One region of the Jeotgalicoccus saudimassiliensis genome, then DNA from elsewhere that is predicted to be linked to it. Evidence: riboswitches for the same ligand, from Rfam matches in the RefSeq annotation. Region 1 holds a riboswitch; each other region holds the start of a gene.
The links. Region 1 has a riboswitch for thiamine pyrophosphate ahead of RZ44_RS02740 (YlbF/YmcA family competence regulator). Riboswitches for the same ligand answer to the same signal wherever they lie in the genome.
Positions count from the first base shown of each region.

Region 2: it holds a riboswitch for thiamine pyrophosphate, as region 1 does, so the genes downstream of both, tenA (thiaminase II) here and RZ44_RS02740 (YlbF/YmcA family competence regulator) in region 1, are expected to answer to the same signal.
Region 3: it holds a riboswitch for thiamine pyrophosphate, as region 1 does, so the genes downstream of both, RZ44_RS07435 (ECF transporter S component) here and RZ44_RS02740 (YlbF/YmcA family competence regulator) in region 1, are expected to answer to the same signal.
Region 4: it holds a riboswitch for thiamine pyrophosphate, as region 1 does, so the genes downstream of both, thiD (bifunctional hydroxymethylpyrimidine kinase/phosphomethylpyrimidine kinase) here and RZ44_RS02740 (YlbF/YmcA family competence regulator) in region 1, are expected to answer to the same signal.

Region 1 is NZ_CCSE01000001.1:560,231-563,433, reverse strand. It holds gene mutS (DNA mismatch repair protein MutS) at 1-206, opposite strand, end outside; gene thiW (energy coupling factor transporter S component ThiW) at 259-726, opposite strand; gene RZ44_RS02740 (YlbF/YmcA family competence regulator) at 878-1,312, opposite strand; TPP riboswitch at 1,441-1,531, opposite strand; gene RZ44_RS02735 (ABC transporter ATP-binding protein) at 1,599-3,203, opposite strand, start outside.
Region 2 is NZ_CCSE01000001.1:1,877,458-1,880,660, reverse strand. It holds gene RZ44_RS09335 (hypothetical protein) at 1-176, opposite strand, end outside; gene RZ44_RS11340 (hypothetical protein) at 305-481, opposite strand; gene tenA (thiaminase II) at 627-1,304, opposite strand; TPP riboswitch at 1,386-1,485, opposite strand; gene RZ44_RS09325 (four-helix bundle copper-binding protein) at 1,575-1,901, shown strand; gene RZ44_RS09320 (serine hydrolase) at 1,973-2,746, opposite strand; gene RZ44_RS11075 (YsnF/AvaK domain-containing protein) at 2,866-3,203, shown strand, end outside.
Region 3 is NZ_CCSE01000001.1:1,493,870-1,497,072, reverse strand. It holds gene RZ44_RS07445 (energy-coupling factor transporter transmembrane component T family protein) at 1-157, opposite strand, end outside; gene RZ44_RS07440 (ABC transporter ATP-binding protein) at 150-1,556, opposite strand; gene RZ44_RS07435 (ECF transporter S component) at 1,558-2,139, opposite strand; TPP riboswitch at 2,200-2,290, opposite strand; gene RZ44_RS07430 (6-pyruvoyl trahydropterin synthase family protein) at 2,325-2,759, opposite strand; gene RZ44_RS07425 (hypothetical protein) at 2,916-3,167, shown strand; gene gltS (sodium/glutamate symporter) at 3,198-3,203, opposite strand, start outside.
Region 4 is NZ_CCSE01000001.1:1,971,781-1,974,983, reverse strand. It holds gene thiE (thiamine phosphate synthase) at 1-370, opposite strand, end outside; gene thiM (hydroxyethylthiazole kinase) at 363-1,133, opposite strand; gene thiD (bifunctional hydroxymethylpyrimidine kinase/phosphomethylpyrimidine kinase) at 1,139-1,933, opposite strand; TPP riboswitch at 2,013-2,112, opposite strand; gene RZ44_RS09820 (transglycosylase family protein) at 2,292-3,155, opposite strand.

The sequences.
Region 1 (3,203 bases):
GCAGAATGGTACGGCACGCCGCACATCGGTATCGGATCCTTGCTTTTATCGCGTGAAGTTAATGTAATTTCGAGCACTTTCGCTGCAGTGACTGCATCGTCGTAAAAGAGCTCGTAAAAATCTCCAAGTCTGAATAAAAGCAGACTGTCCGGATGATTATCCTTAATTGAAAAATACTGCTTCATCATCGGTGTTGGTTCCCGCATTTTAACACTTCCTAAATTAATCTTGTCGTATTATTATAACACGCGTGCATGCTTATATCCGCAGTAAGACCCCGTGTTTTTCCAATTGTTTCAGGATGATAAAAGAGAGCCCCGCACCGATAAAGCTCGATACGAGAAATGCTGCTGCGACAATCGTGAACAGGCTCTCATCGAGTTCTAAAACGATGATGAGCGGGTACAGGCTGAGGGCACCGATGACGCCGGTGCCGAGTACTTCACCCATGGCTGCGAGCGACAGCTTTTTAGTGTATTTGTACAGGAGCCAGGCCGCGAGCGCGCCGATCATACTGCCGGGGTACGCGAACACTGTACCCGTACCGAATAGTACTCTGATGGTCGACGAGATAAACGCCTGCACGATGACCCACGGCCCGGTTAAAACCGCACCGAGCACATTGATGAGATGCTGAACCGGTGCTGCCCTGATAATGCCGATGGGAATCGTAACGACTGTACTTAAAATTACGTTTAAAGCGACGAAAGCTGCGGTGTAGGTCATATTTTTAGTAAGTTTATTAATTGTAGTTCCTCCTTTTTAGTCTGGCTGTGCTGTTTGTTTATGGGGCCGTATGAGTTCAATTAAATAAAAAAGAAAAATGGTGCTGAAATGCTCTTATATCAAGAGATTTCAACACCATTTAATATGCGGCTTATTTAAACTGATCCGGATCGCGGTTCGGCTTGTTGCGGATTGCAGCACCTGTTTCGCCCTGCATCAAATCTCCGCCTGTTGATTCGATAATTTCGCTCGTTACAGTTGAGCTGATTGCGTGCGAAACCATTTGAAGAAGCTCGTTCACGCCTGCCTGTGATTCTTTGAACTGGTCTACAAGCGGCATGTCGTCTAATTCCTGTTCGATTTTAGCAAGTTTTTCTTCCGTCATTTTGTAAGCACGTTCCTTACCGTAGTTTTGGAAGTTTACTGCCTGCTGCTGAAGACTTTTCAGGCTGGCCATTTTTTCACGGATTTCCTGATTCTCATGAATTTTTTCTTCCGCTTTTTTAAAGAACTCGACCTGCTCAGTTTCAGACATCATTTTACCAAGCTTTTTCGCCTCTTCTATTATTTCATCCTTTGTATACATTTAGAAGTTCCACCTTTTAGTTGTTATATATCATTCATTATATATGAAAGCTCCCATTTATTAAATGTAAATCTCCTGATTCGCTTGTCAAAGTACAAAAATGCACACTCTAGTCCTGGAGTGTGCATAACGAATCTATGCCACTTCCCTACGCTGGCATAATCCAGATCAGGTATTAAGAGTGTTTCTCAGCCCATAAGGGCACCTCCAGTGGTGTGCTTTATTCAGTTGATTCCATCTTAACTCAAGTTTGTGCAGCTTGTAAAATTTCCGGCAACCGGTCTATTTACTGATTGACCATATCGTAGTATTTGCCTTCCAGTTTCAGCAGCTCCTCTTCTGTTCCCGCTTCAAGCATTTCTCCCTGCCCGAGCACGAATATACGGTCGACCGCTTTAATGGTATTCAGCCTGTGGGCGATAATAATACTCGTCCGCCCTTTCATCAGACGTTCGAGTGATTCCTGAATCTTCAACTCGGTAATCGTGTCGATACTTGACGTCGCCTCATCAAGGAGCAGTATTGCCGGGTCTGTAATTAACGCACGGGCAATTGAAATCAGCTGCTTCTGCCCCTGTGAGATAAAGCCCTCATCCAGATCGAGCACAGTGTCGTAACCCTGCTCGAGCGTCATAATGAAGTCGTGGGCATTAGCCACTTTCGCCGCTTCAATTACTTCATCGTCTGTCGCATCCATTCTGCCGTAACGGATATTTTCGCGGATGGTCGCTTCGAACAGATACGGGTCCTGCAGCACGAATGCTGTCTGTGAACGGATATTCGTTCTCGTATAATCTTTAATGTTTTCACCGTCGACGAGAATGCGTCCTTTGTCCGTCTCATAAAATCTGGCGAGCAGCTGCATGACAGTCGTTTTCCCTGCACCTGTCGCACCGATTAATGCGACCGATTCGCCTGCACTCACGTCGAATGACAGATTTTTAATCGTCGGTTTCTGCTGCTGTTTACTGTACGAGAACGTCACATTTTCAAATTCGATATGCCCGCGAATCGTTTTATCAGTAATTTTACCGTCATCTTTTTCGGCAGGTGTATCGAGAATGTGGAACACGCGCTCTGCCCCTGCGACTGCCGAGAGCACCTGGTTTAACTGGTTCGATAAATCAGCGAGCGGGCGCGTAAACTGGCGGGCGTATTCCGCGAATACGACAATTATTCCGACAGTGACAACACCGTTTGTCGTCAGTGCGAGAATCCCCCCTGCCCCTGCAACTATCGTAAATGACAGGTTGTTCAGCATGTTCATTATTTTAGGAATGAACCCCGAGTACAGGTTGGCCCAGAACGTCACTTCTCTTAAGTTTTTCGCACGGCTTTCAAAATTATCCACCGCACGCTCTTCCTGCGAGAACACTTTAACAATTTCCTGCCCTGAAACGATCTCTTCAATGTAGCCGTTCAGTTCACCTGTACGGCGCTGACGCATTTTATACAGCGGCCCGGTGCGGTTTGTAATGAACCGGACGCTGACAATCAGTATCGGAATAATGAGTGCTGTCAGGAATGTTAACAGCGGGCTTAAGTAAAGCATGACCGAAAACGTCCCGACCAGCGTGACGATACTCGTCGTAAACTGAATGAATGACGAGTTCATCGTCTGTGACAATGTTTCTATATCATTCGTCATCCGGCTCATTAACTCACCGTGCTGACGCTTATCGTAAAAAGTCACCGGCAGCTCCTGCATATGTTCAAACAGGCGGTGCCTCAATTTGTAAATCGTCCGCTGCGACAGACCGACCATCAGATACGCCTGAATAAATGTCGTTGCCGACAGCATGATATACGATGCGAGCAAAATCATCAGTATGCGTAACAGTCCGTCAAACTCACGAGGGATAAAGTAATCATCTACGATACGACCGACTAA
Region 2 (3,203 bases), 1.3 Mb from region 1:
ATATTACTGTCATTATCATCGCCCTCATCACCGGCATCGTCGAGAGCATCCTCTTCCACATCAGACTCCTCTACGCCGGTCTCATCTGTGCCTGTACTTTCATCTTCAGTATCATCACCACAAGCCGCAAGTGCAAGCACGGCAAGAAGCGCTGTAATACTCATAAATCTTTTCATGGATACAATCTCTCCTTTTAATCAGTTTGATATGTATATACCCTTATCCTTCTTTTTAATTCCGATTCGAACAAAAAAACACCGCAGGCAAATACCTGCGGCATTATTGTATTCAACTAATTTTTAATTTACTCTCCGTCAGTTTCCGTTCCGCCGCCGCCTTCTGTTTCAGTGCCGCTGCCTTCAGATTCTGTTTCTTCAGTTCCAGTCTCTTCTGTTTCAGTGCCTTCTTCTTCTGTGCCGCCTCCGCATGCTGCAAGTGCTAATACGCCGACTAGTGATCCTACTGCTAACAGTTTCTTCATTTAAAGATCCAGCTCCTTAAAGTATATAGTAGATTTCAGACTGAACTTTGATGTTACTGACATAATACCCCAGATGAAATGAATATATATCCAATTTACCGGACCTTAACAATTTCTAAAACTTATGACTCACTATAACTCTTCATCATTTAAACTTAACCGGCCACTCTTCTTTCGTTTCACACATATCCCAAAACATATATTCATAGAGACTCGTTTTAACAACAATCTCCTCCAGCTGTGCCAGCTCGCGTTCCGGCTTGCCTTCTGCCAGTTCATTCAGAAGTGTCATCGCTGTCCCGTTCAACTCGCTGAAATCTTCACCGGAGTATGTGTCCACCCATTGTTTATACGGATTATTATTCTGATCGGGGTGTTTATCGGCTAATGCTCTGCCGATATAATTATAACTCCACGCACATGCCAACAGACACGCTGCAACTGCTGCTGCATCACCGCGCTGGGCGTGATTCAGCATGTAACTCGTATACGCTGTGTTCACTGCAGACGGCTCGGTCTCGAGAAGCTCACTCTCTTCAATTCCAAACATTTCCGCGTACTTTCTGTGCAGCGCCATCTCCCCGAATAGTGTCCCGTGCAGCATCTCGGAAAACATGTTCATCGTCGCAAGATCCGGCGCCTTCTCTGCCCCGATTGCCATCAGTCTTGAATACTCCACCAGATACACATAATCCTGCTTCAGCCAGTGCCGGAACTTATCGACATTGAGCGACCCGTCACCAAGACCGCTCACAAACGGATGTTCAAGGTAACGATTCCAAATATCCTCAACTCTGTTCCAGATTCTGTCGGTAAATTTCATTATATTATCCCCTTTGTTTTTCAGCTGAAGACGATAAAAACCCGAACCCCGCGAAGAGGCCCGGGCTGAAATTACATACAGATATATCAGCTCAGACTTCCCTGCGCAGGTACTAACCTACAGGTTCGAAGGGTCGATAATTTTATCTCTCAGCACGTAAAGTGCGCCCCCAGCCGTTTATATTTTGTTCATATATCTACTGTACTACAGTTTAAAAAATTTTGCTCAGGGAACTAACAGAATGTAATAACATTTAAGGAGGAATAATGAATGGCTCACGAACAGCATCAGCAATTACTGAAAACATTGCACGAATGTATGGAAGCTTGTAATCATTGTTTCGACGCATGCCTTGAAGAAGAAGACGTAAAAATGATGGCGGAATGTATCAGACTGGACCGTGAATGCGCAGATATGTGCGCATATTTGGAACAGGCAATTACGAGAAACTCACCGTTTGTTAAAGAACTTGCCGGCGTGTGTGCAGCAATTTGTGAAGCGTGCGGCAACGAATGTCAGAAGCACAATCACGTGCACTGCCAGAAGTGTGCAGAAGCATGCTTTGAATGTGCGATGGCATGTAAAGCAGCAGCGTAAACTATATTTTATAAAATAAACCGTACGGAGGCTCTAAAAATGGAGTCTGCCGTACGGTTCTTTTGTTTTATTTAATTCATATACTTCTTAAAGATCTGTCCCAGCTCATTCAGGAAATGCTTACCTTCCTGATTGGACGGCCAGTTATCTGAGAAAACCGAGAAGATTAACTGTTTGCCGTTCTGCTGAATCATGCCGAATTCATGCTCGAGCGCTGTCACAGATCCTGTTTTCGAGGCGATAAATTCATCTTTATGGTCTTCATCGATATTAAAGAATCCGCCGATTCTGTCGTTAATCTGCTGTTTTTTCATGACTTCAAAGAAATCTTTTCTGATGTCTTCAGGCAGTACGTCATTTTCCTGAATCACATACTGCATTGATGTGAACATATCAGCGGCAGACGTTGAGTTGCGTTTGCCTTCATTAATACCCGTCGTGTCATAGTAATTGCGTGCAAGCGTTGTATCGTGGAGACCGAGTGCCATAAATCCTTCGTTAATCCGCTCAATGCCGATGTTATCAATCAGCATGTTCGACGCGGTATTATCGGAAATAATAATCGAGAGGACAATCGTGTCCCACAGTGTCAGTCGTTTCACACTCTGGAGCGTATGCAGCACACCACATCCGCCGACCTTCTCCCCGACCGTGAGCGAAATATCTTCGTAGTTATGAAAATGCTGCTGCAGATTAATAATGCTGATCGGCACCTTTATTGTGCTGGCCGAAGGATAAACCTGGTGCTCATTATGTACATATACTTTGTTATCAAACTGAATCTTATAGGAAATATCTTTCGTCGGCTGCTGTCCAATCAGTGCGTTAATTTCATCTATAAACATAATATCCATCTCCCCTTGCTGCTGTTTAAGTAAAGAGTATCACAACTCACTTCCGGTTTGCACTTAGTCTATACGGGAAATAAAGGAGTAAATACAAATTACGATGGAGGTTTGACATTATGGGGCAAATTGAATTGATTGCTGATGAACAGCACTTACGCGAAAGACTGACACATTATATCGAAACCGGTGTACCTGAAAATAAATTAACTGTGATGTCGACCCGGGGCTATGCAGATTTTCTGATTGATTTCCCGGATGTAAATGAAAGGATGCCGGCAGGACGCAGCCTGGAGGAAATGCTCGCCCAGCTCGACGGCAGCCAGCGGCTGACGATGACGAATTCAGAACGTGAAAACTATACGAACGCTCTGAATAATGGTGAACTTCTTTTATATATTGATAATGAATCAGGAATTGAGACATCTCCCGGCGAAGAAACAATTGAACTCCGTGA
Region 3 (3,203 bases), 930 kb from region 1:
ACAGTAATGTTATGAGTATGAGTATTGTCAGATGAAAGAGGACGTTCGGATTATGAATGAAAATTACTGTGGCAAAAAGTATTGCCGCGAGCAGTATTTTCGTCAGCGGATTCGCTTTATCTATAAAGGTGCTGTAATTCTTTATCGTTTCAAGCATGATTTGTCCTCTTCTCATGAAGTGTTCCATTTTCAATAATCAACCGTCTCAACGGATAGCGTTCTTTAATATTCTCATCATGTGTAATCATAATTATCGTTGTGCCAGCGGCGGTCATTTCATGAAACATACTGAGCATACGAAAAGCTGATTTCTGATCGAGACCGAACGTCGGCTCATCGAGCAGCAGCACATCAGGTACAGCGCCGAGAGCTGTTGCAACACTTAAGCGTCTTTTCTGGCCGGTGGAAATTTCAAGCGGATGCAGATGGGCAATATTATTCAGCCCGAACTGATTTAAAATAACCTCTGTCCGGCGCACTGCCTCCGTGTATTCAAAACGGGATTCCATATTGATAAAAATTTCATCGAATACTTTATGTGTAATAAATTGCAGTTCCGGATTTTGGAAAACAGGATATACGTTTCCCGCAATGTGTTTGGTCTTTTTAATTATTTTACCTCGGTAATAAATGCTGCCGTCTGCCGGAATGAGTTTCATAATCGCAAGCAGCAGGCTGGATTTACCAGTGCCATTTTTGCCTTCTAGTGTAATCCATTCCCCTTTTCCAACACTTAAATGATCAACGTGCAGAATCTCCATGCCCCGGCGTTCAAGATGCAGGTCTTTCAGTTTCAGCAGTACTTCATCCTGAGGTGACAGCGGAGCGTATACAGGAGCCTTCTGCCACGATTCCGGATGCCAGACACCGTATTCATTTAAAAGGTCTTTGTGATGTCTTAAAACGTCATTGGGTATACCTTCGTGGATAATCTGTGCTGCGCCATTCATCAGAATGACACGGTCGACTTTATCCCAAATATAATCAACACGATGTTCAACGATAACTACTGTGCGTTTTTCCCAAATCTGCTCAATAACGTTCCACAACGAAGCTGCGGATTCATCGTCCAGCATACTTGTCGGTTCATCCAGGAACAGTGTATCTGGGTTCTGCAGCAGTGCGGAAGCGATAGACAGCTTCTGCTTCATTCCGCCGGATAAGTTATTAATATTTAAGTCGAGAGGCACATCGAGTCGGGTCTGCTTCAGTGCATCCAGCATCATCGGTTCCATATTTTCTTTTGGAATACTTCTGTTTTCTAATATAAAAGCGAGTTCTTCTGCAACAGTCGGCATCGTAAACTGAGAATCAGGATCCTGAAACACATAAGCATTATCATCAGGAATATCGAGAATCTCAGCTTTCATCGGTGTATGAATAACATTGGGAATTAATCCGCCCATGACATTCAGCAGCGTACTTTTTCCCGAACCGCTCGGTCCGAGCAGCAGTACTTTCTCCCCTGATTCGATATAAATATTTAAATCGTTAAAAAGCTTGGCAGGTGCTTCCGGAAATTTTAAATTCAATTTTTCTATATTTACACCAGACATATTATAATCCTTCATGTGAATTATCAGCTCTTCGACCGACAAACTTTAAGACGCCGGTTTCTTTCAAAGCTTTATAGAGCAAATGACCCAGCCAGCCGGCTACAATCGCACCACTGAGAATTCTGAGTGAGAACATTAATGCCAGATTCCATGTTTCAAGGTGTCCGAGATAACCGTAATACCAATCGAGTGGCAGCGTTGACAGAGCAGCTGCTATACCGGCAAGAACTGCCGCCATCAGGCTTGTACTCTTATATCTGAAGAACAGGAATACAAGCTCACAAACCAGTCCCTGTATTAAACCATACATAATCAGCGAGACATCAAACTGCAGCAGTACAATCGTTTCCCCGGAAGCCGCTGCAAACTCGGCAATCAGTGCAACACCGGGCTTTCTTATAATTAAGTACGCCACAATTGCAGCGATAAACCACATGCCGTAAACCAGTTCATTTAAGTGAAGTCCGAACGGCTGCAGAATAGTATAAATTCCGTCCCATAAAGAATAAATAACAGCGAAAACGAGTGCGATAACGACAGTAATTAAAATATCAGTGAGTGTTAAACTGTTTCCTTTTTTCATGATGAAGCCTCCGTTATAAATTTCAAACAAAAAAACACACCACTAACGGAATGGTGTGCATATAAAAATATGCCACTTCCCTACGCTAGTATGATCTAGATCAGGTGATAAGGGTCAATCTCAGTCCGTACGGACACCCCCAGTGGTGGTGAATTCATTATTTGATTATCACTATCATAGTCCACTTATGTGAATTTGTGAAGTGTCATCTGTTTAGTAATCGTAACACCCTGCCTCGGATTTTCGTACAGCGTTACTTTCAGCAGTACATCATTCTCCGGCAAACGTGCAGAAAGCTCTTCAAACAGCCAGTAAGATATGTTTTCTGCTGTCGTATTCATCTCCGGAAGCGTTTCATTAAGCAGGCAGTTATCCAGCTTAATGCCGATTTCTTCATCGTAAATTTTATCGATTAAATGAAAATCAGTCGCAAGCCCAAGAGCATTAACAGGTGAAGATATCTCAATGCTGAAAGAATAATGATGATTCTTTAAATCTTTAAAAGCAGTATTAGAAAAAAATATACGGTTATCGCATATAAACGAAAAATGTTTGTGAATGGTTACCTGTTCTTCAAAATACTTAAACTCTGCAGGCGGCTTTACATCGTTAATATTCATATAACTACCTCTTTATAAATCAATTTAATTAATTATACCCATTTATAATAGTGAGTATCAAATGTGTGAAACATCATAAAGTTGTTAGGTCATGCTCTAAAACGGGAATAGGTAAATAAAGGCAGTTGCGAACTAATCTTTTAAGGAGGATTTACCATGCGTAAACGAACGAAGTTTATTATTGGAGCGGGACTCGCAGCAGGAGCACTTTATGCATCAAAGACAGAAGCGGGACAGTTAATTAAAGGTGCTGTGAATAAATGGACGGATGATGACTATATTATTAATCTCGGAAAGCCTGATGAGGCAAGGGATGCAAATATGGTGGATGAAGGTGCGATGACCAGCGTATTATATTATAACGAGTTACGGGATAAGGCATCTGAACAGGAAGATAAATACGCATAAAAAAGCCGGGGACTCCCCGGCTTTTAATGTTTAACT
Region 4 (3,203 bases), 1.4 Mb from region 1:
CCCGATCGAGACTGCTCTTTTTAAGTTCATTTAGATTCCCCACTGACAGTCCGATAATTTTATCCGAAAAATATTCCGGCAGCAGCTCAGGTTTCACGTCATCCTGACCGATATGAATACCGTCTGCTTCGACTGATTCTGCCAATTCCGCATTATCATTAACAATGAATGTCACAGCGTATTTTTTACACAGCGCTTTAACTTCCAGTGCAAAATCCAGCAGCTCCTGTCCCGACTTTATATTATCGCCTTTTTCACGTAGCTGAAAACAGGTCACGCCGGATTTAAATGCAGTCTCCAGATCTTTTAACGGATTCTCAAAACTGGATGATGCTGCGATCAGGTACAGCCGCAATATATTTTTATTCATGGACTTTCACCTTCTTCGTTTTATAGTCATCTGTTTTAAAATTATAAATTTCATCAATCAGTTTAACTGAAAATGTACCCGGACCTTCTGCGTATTGCGCTGCCTTTTCCGCTGCGATATTGTACAGACTGACAGCATATTCAATGCTTTCCGGCTGATTCTCAAGCGCTAAAAATGAAGCTGTTACAGCACCGAGTACGCATCCTGAGCCTGTAATAACTTCCAGATATTCATGACCGTTGTGCATTGTCTTCGTTAAATTCCCATCAGCATACGCATCCGTTTCACCGGTCACCAGTACCGGCACTTTTAGTACATCATACGCGGTTTTCGCAATTTCAACTGTATTCCCTTCAGTTACGTTATCAACGCCTTTAGAGAGCGTCTTTTGGCCGCTTAGCGCATGTATCTCGCCTGCATTCCCCTTTACAAGTGCAATATCGTAATTCCCGAGCAGTTTATCAGTGAAATTTTTACGGAACGCCGAAGCACCGTAGCCGACAGGGTCGAGAACAACCGGGATATTATAGTTATTAGCACAACGGGCCATCTCTTCATACAATGGCAGTTTCTCTTTAGTGCACGTTCCGATATTTAACAGCAGTGCACCTGCATGTTTTAAAATATCGGCAGCTTCATCAGATTCCCCGCTCATAATCGGAGAAGCACCGAGCGCCAGCAGACCATTTGCAGTAAACGGTTTAACGACATCATTCGTAATGCAGACAACGAGCGGACGTTCCTGTCTTAATTCATCAATCATCGGAATCAGTCTCCTTTATAACTGAAATGGTTCACCGGGCCGCTTCCTTTGCCGATACCGGGTGAATTTTGAATTGCGTTCGTAATATATGCTTTTCCTGTTTTAAACGCTTCTTCAATTGTACGGCCTTTCGCCAGTTCCGCAGTCAGCACTGCCGAGAATGTACAGCCGGTCCCGTGTGTCTGATCCGTATCGATACGACTGGCCGACAGCGTTGAAATACGGCTTCCGTCATATAAATAGTCAGTCGCATCACCTTCCAGATGACCGCCTTTAATAATCACACTCTCCGCACCCATATCATCCACAAAAACTTTCAGTGCTTTGTGAAGGTCGTTTTCTGACTGTATTTTCATACCGGCAATACTTTCAGCCTCGTGCAGATTAGGTGTGACAATATTTGCCAGCGGAATAAGTGTATCGATCAGCGTCGCCATCGACCGGTCTGTCATCAGACGGTCTCCGCTCGTAGCAATCATTACCGGATCCATTACATACGGAATATTGTACTTTCTGACATACTCTGCAATAACAGCCATCATATCCGCTTCAGCAATCATACCTGTCTTCATCGCATGCGGCACTTCATCGGAGAAGATGCTGTTCAGTTCTTTATCGATAAAATCCGCCGGTACGTTGTAAACGTCCTGCACGCCTAAAGTATTTTGTGCTGTCAGCGACGTGACCGCGGCCATTCCGTACACTCCTCGTGAATGCATTGCCTTCAAATCCGCAAATACACCTGCACCACCTGTCGGGTCCGTGCCCGCAACAGTTAAACCGATTGGTAACCCACTCATTTATATATCCTCCTGTAATTAAAAAACCCACTTCCGGCGAAGTGGGTTGAATGGTGTCAGAGTATATACGGATATACCCCTGTTATCATCAGCACTTCCCTACGCCGGCATAACCCGGATCAGGTAAAAAGGGACAAGCTTCTGCTATCTCAGCCGTATCGGCGCCCCCAGTGGATTTCTTATTGAATTTATTAACACAATCCTAACACATTTAACGCTTAGCTCAAAACAGGTTGCGGCGCTTAAACACTGACGCTCTAATCAGCGGCATGACACCACGGCTGATTTAATTTTACAATAGTTGTTTTAACACAAAAAAGACCGGGACAAAAATCCCGGTCTTTCGAATGTATTAATATTACAGTCTTGCACCACATACAGGCCAAGGCTGTGAACCTCTTTGGTTGTATAAAATTTGTGCTCTTTTAGTCTGCTCAGCTGCTGATGCGTTTGAAGCTACACCAGATCCGCCTACTGACTGCCAAGTTTGAGCGTCAAACTGGTAAAGACCGTGGTATAAACCATTTGAGCTTACTACGCTCGGGTTACCGCCTGATTCACATGCTGCTAAAGCACCCCAGTTTAAACCGCTGTTGTTAGAGCTGTTTGTGCTGACGTTTTGAGTTTGTTGTGCTGGCTGTTGTACAGGTTGTTGCGCAGGCTGCTGAACAGGTTCCTGTTGAACCGGCTCTTGTTGAACAGGTGCCTGTGCAGGCTCTTCGTATGTTTCTTCCTGAACAGGTGCCGCTGCAGTTTCTGTTTCAGTTTCTACAGCCGGGGCTTCTGCAACCGGTGCTGCTGCTTTAACAGCATCACCTGAAACGATTAATTCTTTACCTGCAAAGATAAGGTCTGATGACAGGTTGTTCCACTCTTTGAGATCTGCAACAGTTACATCAAATTCAACTGCGATTTCAAATAATGTATCGCCCGCTTCGATTGTGTAAACTTCAGTTTTCTCTTTTTTGTCTTCTTTGTCTTCTTTATTTTCTTTAACTTCTTCTTTCTCTTCCTTCTCGCCGATTTCAAGAATCTGACCAGGAATGATGATGTCAGAAGTTAATTTGTTTTCTTTTTTAATTGATTCGACAGTTACGTTATTTTCTTCAGCAAGAGCCCAAAGTGAGTCTCCTGATTCTACTGTATGAGATGCCGCTTCTGCACTGTACGCAATTGTTGTTGACACAGCAACTGCTGCACCTAAAGCTAAAACTTTCTTCATAATTGAAAATTCCTCCAAAAATAATTTATCTTAATTATATATTTACGA